One region of the Peptacetobacter sp. AB845 genome, then DNA from elsewhere that is predicted to be linked to it. Evidence: predicted binding sites of a transcription regulator. Region 1 holds the regulator's gene; the other holds the start of a gene.

Region 1 (3,436 bases):
TTGACAATATAAATATTGATTTGATGTTTGCTTTACCAAATCAGACAGAAGAAGATTGGAAAGAGAGCTTAGAAAAAGTTGTAGGTTTAAATCCAGAACATATTTCAGCATATTCTCTTATACTTGAAGAAGGAACAGAGCTTTTCGATATGTATGAGAGGGAAGAGTTTGAACTTATGGACGAAAATAGAGATATAGAAATGTACGAGTATACAATTAATTATCTAAAGGAGAACGGGTACAATCAGTATGAGATATCCAACTACTCTAAGAAAGGAAAAGAATGTAAACACAATATAATCTACTGGCAGTGTAAAAACTATCTTGGTCTTGGAGCGGGAGCAGCAGGATACCTTGGAAGAAATAGGTATACAAATGAAGCTAATTTAAATAGTTACCATAAAAAAATAGAAAACAATGAAAAGCCTATTATAAATGTTGAAAATCTTTCTGATGAAGAAATGATAGAGGAAATGGTATTTATGTGCCTAAGAATGACTGAGGGAATAAATAGAATTGATTTTAAAAATAGATTTAAAATTGAATTTTGTGATAAATATCAAAAGCAGGTAGATGATCTTGTTGATAGAGGACTTTTACTTGTAGATGAAAAAAGTGTAAGATTGACTCAAAAGGGTAGAGAAATTTCTAATAGCGTATTTTTAGAAATATTATCTTAAAGTAAAAAAGCATACAAAAGGTAATAGAGAATACAAAAAATAAAAAATTAGCACTCGAAGTATCTGGTGGACAATTTGTAAAAGAAGGTATTGAATTTGCAATAAAGGAATCTAATTATAGTATAATTGGATTTCTTTTTTTGTGTTCAAAAATACTTTTCAAAAAGTTTTTCAAAAGATGTTGACAAAAAAATTTAAAGGTGTTATAAAATAAGTATAAGCTTTTTAGCACTCCTAAATGATGAGTGCTAATAAAGTAAGAAGGTGATAGATTTGGAATTGAATGAAAGAAAATTAAATATACTTAAGGCGATAGTTAAAGATTATATTGATACAGCAGAGGCTATCGGTTCTAGAACAATTTCAAAGAAACATGATTTTGGAGTCAGTGCAGCGACTATAAGAAATGAAATGGCTGATTTGGAAGAGTTGGGATATTTGATACAGCCTCACACATCTGCAGGTCGTGTACCTTCTGTTAAAGGATATAGACTATATGTTGATTCTTTAATGAGCAAGGGAGAGCTTACTGATGAGGAAAAAAGGTTAATTGAAAACTGTATGAAAAACAATATAGATAATATAAATGTTTTAATTCATGAAACATCAAAGATGCTATCAAAATTAACCAATTATACTACAGTAGCTATTACAAAGAGTATAACAAACAACGTAATAAAATATATACAGTTGGTAAATTTAAATGAAAACGAGATACTTTTAATAGTAGTATCAGAAAAAGGAAATGTAAAAAAAGCAAGTATACCTGTAAGAGAAAATATTGAACAGGCTAAGTTAAATCTTATATCAGATAGCTTAACTAAAAGACTTGCTGGAAAGAGTTTATCAGATTTAGATGAAAACTTTATATCTTATGTTAAATATCAGATTGGTGAGTTTTCAATGGTAGTCGATGAATTGATTAACATACTAAATGGAGATGACTCGGATGATGACTATTCATTGACATTGAATGGAGCGACGAACATATTCAACTATCCAGAGTTTAACGACATAATAAAAGCAAAAGAATTTTTAAACCTAGTTGAAGAAAAGGATGCCGTTACAGATCTTATCAAACAAAAGGGAATTCAAAAGGATAACCTGAATATTTTGATAGGTAATGAAAATGGAAAAGGTCTTGAAAAAGATTGTAGTGTCGTAACAGCTACATATAATGTAGATAATAATACATTAGGAAAAATAAGCTTTATAGGACCTACAAGAATGGATTACGCTAGAGTTTGCTCAATAATAAATTATATGAGCATTTTACTAAATAAAAAGAAATAAAACAGCAAAAGCTGATTGACTGAGGGGTGTATGTCTTGGAAAATAATAGAGGTATAAACGAAGAGACGAAAGAAACTAAAACGTGTGAGGAAACTCAAAACGAAGAGTTAAATGTTTCTAATGAAGAGATAGAAGGTGAAGCAGAAAAAGTAACAGATATAAATGCTAAACTTGAAGAAAAAAAATTAAAAGATGAAATAGCTGATATGAATGATAAATATCAGAGACTTCAGGCTGAGTATGCAAACTACAGAAGAAGAACTAATGAAGAAAAAGAAACAATTGGAATATTTGCAAATGAAAAAATAATGGCAGAACTTATTCCAGTTATAGACAATATGGAAAGAGCTCTTGATTCTGCAGACAAAGGAACTCCAGTTTATCAGGGAATAGAGCTAGTATATAAACAGCTTTTAGATACACTTGCTAAATTTGGACTTCAGGAAATAGAGGCTGAAGATGGGCCATTTGATCCAAACTTCCATCAGGCGGTTATGCAGGATCATATATGCGGTGTAGAACCTGGTAAAGTTGTAGATGTACTACAAAAAGGATATAAATTAAATGAAAAAGTTGTTAGAGCAACAATGGTAAAAGTTTCTTGCTAGTATAAATTAACTAGCACAACTTAATTAAAAGAATTAAATTTTTAAAAAGGTAAATTACAAATCATAATATGATTTATAATCATAAAGGAGGAAATTAAAATGGCAAAGGTAATAGGTATAGACTTAGGTACAACAAACTCATGTGTAGCAGTATTAGAAGGTGGAGAACCACAGATAATACCAAACTCAGAAGGTATGAGAACTACTCCTTCAGTAGTAGCTTTCACTAAAGATGGAGAAAGAATAGTTGGGGAACCAGCAAAAAGACAGGCAGTAACAAATGCAGATAGAACTATAAGCTCAATAAAAACTCATATGGGTACTGACTACAAAGTAAATATAGATGGAAAAGATTATTCACCACAGGAAATATCAGCAATAATACTTCAGAAATTAAAATCTGATGCAGAAAGCTACTTAGGTGAAAAAGTAACAGAAGCAGTTATAACTGTTCCAGCATACTTCACAGATGCTCAGAGACAGGCAACTAAAGACGCTGGTAGAATAGCAGGACTTGAAGTTAAGAGAATAATAAACGAACCAACAGCAGCATCACTTGCTTACGGTATGGATAAATTAGATCAGGACAAAAAAATATTAGTATTCGACTTAGGTGGAGGTACATTCGACGTTTCATTACTTGAAATAGGTGATGGTACTTTCGAAGTTTTAGCTACAGCTGGTAACAACAGATTAGGTGGAGATGACTTCGATAAAATAATAATAGATTACTTAGCAGAAGAATTCAAAAAAGCTGAAGGTGTTGATTTAAGAAACGACAATATGGCTCTTCAGAGATTAAAAGAAGCTGCTGAAAAAGCCAAAAAAGAATTATCTTCAACAATGAGTACAAAT
Region 2 (3,436 bases), 870 kb from region 1:
ATAAATATTTTGTATTAAATGTAAAAGATAAGGATAATGGAAAAACATATAAGTCTACAGATTCAATATGGACATATCTTAATGATGTATATCAAAGAATAATGGGAATATAATGAACAAGTTTAATAATAAGAGAATTATTTAAAGAAGAATCTAATCAATATTATAGATATAATTCTATATTATTGATAGTTTCTTCTTTTTTTATTAAACTATATATAAAATAAGAACTTAAGAGGTGGATTATGAATATTATAGAAAAAGAAAATGGAATAATATTAGAAAATGTGGAAGACTTTGATCCAAAGCATATATTCGAATGTGGTCAGTGCTTCAGATGGAAAGCAGAAGAAGACGGATCATACACAGGTGTTGCTATGGGGAAAGTGATTAACGTAAAAAGAGAAGGAAACAATGTAACTATAGATAATACAACAAAAGAGGACTACGAAAATATATGGCGTGACTACTTCGACATGGACACAGATTATGGAAAAATAAAAAGCACTCTTAAAGAATTCGATGAATATCTAGATAAAGCCGTAGATTTTGGATGGGGAATCAGAATACTTAGACAGGACAGTTGGGAGATGCTTATATCATTTATAATATCTTCAAACAACAGAATACCTATGATACAGAGAGCTATAGAAAATCTATCTGAAAGATATGGAAAATTCATAGGAGAATACAGAGGAAATAAATACTACGCATTTCCAACACCTGAAGAGCTAAACAAGGCTACACAGGAAGAGATAAGAGAGTGTAAAACTGGATTTAGAGATAAATACATAAAGAGTACATGTGAATCAGTTGTAGAGCTTGGACTAGATGTTAAAGACTTTAGAAAACTTAGTACAGAAGATTGCTGTAAAGAGCTTAAAAAATTTAATGGAGTTGGTCCAAAAGTTTGCGATTGCATAGCATTATTTGGAATGCAGAAGATAGATACGTTCCCAGTGGATGTTTGGGTAAAGAGAGTTATGCAGGAATTCTATATTGAAGAAGATATGAGTCTACCTAAGATGAGAAAATTTGCTCTTGAAAAATTTGGTGATATAGCTGGATATGCACAGCAGTATCTGTTCTATTATGCTAGAGAATTAGGTATAGGAAAATAGTATGAAAAGTAGTTATTAATAGTTGTAAATAAAGGATAAAAATTTGCTTATAAGGTATTGAAAAATAAAAATAAAAGGTATATTATAATAATTGTTAGCACTCATAGTCTTAGAGTGCTAAAGAAAAAATAAGCGATTAAACTTATAAATTGATGTATATAAAATAGGAGGCGCTAATAATGAAAATAAGACCATTAGCAGACAGAGTAGTAATAAAAAGAGCAGAGGCAGAAGAAAAAACTGCAAGCGGAATAATACTTGCAGGTGCAGCAAAAGAACAGCCTCAGATAGCTGAAGTAATAGAAGTCGGACCAGGTGGAATAGTAGACGGTAAAGAAATAAAAATGGAACTTAAAAAAGGTGATAAGGTTATATATTCTAAATACGCAGGAACAGAAGTTAAAGTTGAAGGTGAAGAATACATAATAATAAAAGAAGCAGATATATTAGCAGTATTAGAATAATTAAAATTATAGAAGCGTGGTTAAAAGATTTGATTAACAGAATTAAATTCAAATTTAATTAAAGATTAGATTTAAACGATTTAATTTTATAATATTTGTTTTAATTTGGGGAGGTAGTTAAAATGGCAAAAGAAATAAAATTCTCAGAAGATACAAGAAAAGCATTAGCAGCAGGAGTAAATAAATTAGCAGATACAGTTAAGGTTACAATGGGACCAAAAGGAAGAAATGTAATACTTGATAAAAAATTTGGAACTCCACTTATAACTAATGACGGTGTAACAATAGCAAAAGAAATAGAACTTGAAGATAGATTTGAAAATATGGGTGCACAGCTAGTTAAAGAAGTTGCAGTTAAAACTAATGATATAGCAGGAGATGGTACTACAACAGCTACAGTACTTGCTCAGGCAATAATCAGAGAAGGTTTAAAAAACGTAACAGCAGGATCTAACCCAGTTCTTTTAAGAAAAGGTATACAGAAAGCTGTAGATGTTGCAGTTGAACAGTTAAAAGCTCATTCAAAAGATATATCTACTAAAGAAGAAATATCTCAGGTTGCATCAGTTTCTTCAGGAGATGAAGAAGTTGGTAAATTATTAGCTGAAGCTATGGAAATAGTTGGTAAAGATGGTGTTATAACAGTTGAAGAATCAAAAACTATGCACACTGAATTAGACGCTGTTGAAGGTATGCAGTTTGACAGAGGATTCGTATCAGCTTACATGGTAACAGATGTAGATAAAATGGAAGCTGTTTTAGACAATCCATACATATTAATAACAGATAAGAAAATATCTAACATACAGGAAATATTACCTATACTTGAACAGATAGTTCAGCAGGGAAGAAAATTATTAATAATAGCCGACGATGTAGAAGGTGAAGCATTATCTACATTAGTAGTTAATAAATTAAGAGGAACATTTGATGTTGTAGCTGTTAAGGCTCCAGGATTTGGTGATAGAAGAAAAGATATGCTAGGAGATATAGCTACATTAACAGGTGCTCAGGTAATATCTGATGAACTAGGATATGATTTAAAAGATACAGAACTTTACATGCTTGGTAATGCAGCATCAGTTAAAGTTACAAAAGAAGCTACTACAATAGTAGGTGGAGCTGGATTTAAAGAAGCAATAGACGAAAGAATAAATCAGATAAGATACATGATAGACCAGACAACTTCTGATTTTGATAGAGAAAAACTTCAGGAAAGATTAGCAAAACTTGCTGGTGGTGTTGCGGTTGTTAGAGTAGGTGCTGCTACAGAAGTTGAAATGAAAGAAAAGAAATTAAGAATAGAAGATGCTTTAAATGCTACAAAAGCAGCTGTTGAAGAAGGTATAGTAGCTGGTGGTGGTACTGCACTTGTAAGCGTAATACCAGCAGTAGAAGAGCTAGTTAATTCACTAGAAGGTGAAGAAAAACTAGGTGCTAATATAATAAGAAAAGCTCTTGAAGAACCATTAAGACAGATAGCTATAAATGCTGGACTTGAAGGTGCAGTTATAGTTAAAAATGTAATGGATGCAGACCTTCATGTAGGATTTGATGCATTAAACGAAGAATATGTAAATATGATAGATGCTGGTATAGTTGACCCTACTAAAGTTAGTAGAACAGCTTTACAGAATGCTGCATCTATAGCAGGTGTATTCTTAACAACAGAAGCAGCTGTTGCAGATATACCAGAAAAAGAAGCTGATCCTATGGCAGGTGGAATGCCAGGAATGATGTAATGAGTTTTTAGATTTAAATACAAAATTATATATAGCAAAATACCTCTTAAAAATATTTAAATATAAAAAACATTATAGTATAAAATAAAATTTGTTTATCCTCCATTTA

What was found. Region 1 encodes HrcA, which represses chaperone genes, less so after heat shock. Its sites were predicted from a motif close to TTAGCACTCNNNNNNNNNGAGTGCTAA; they were not measured.
Region 2: a site for HrcA is predicted at 1,216-1,242, ahead of groES (co-chaperone GroES). Genes of this name have one in related genera too.

The regions. Positions count from the first base shown of each region.
Region 1 covers NZ_CP180001.1:2,312,373-2,315,808, reverse strand. Annotated here, with positions in the region: gene hemW (radical SAM family heme chaperone HemW) at 1-680, shown strand, start outside; gene hrcA (heat-inducible transcriptional repressor HrcA) at 954-1,973, shown strand; gene grpE (nucleotide exchange factor GrpE) at 2,000-2,581, shown strand; gene dnaK (molecular chaperone DnaK) at 2,681-3,436, shown strand, end outside.
Region 2 covers NZ_CP180001.1:637,087-640,522, forward strand. Annotated here, with positions in the region: gene ACK2WO_RS03290 (hypothetical protein) at 1-113, shown strand, start outside; gene ACK2WO_RS03295 (DNA-3-methyladenine glycosylase family protein) at 246-1,121, shown strand; gene groES (co-chaperone GroES) at 1,301-1,585, shown strand; gene groL (chaperonin GroEL) at 1,708-3,327, shown strand.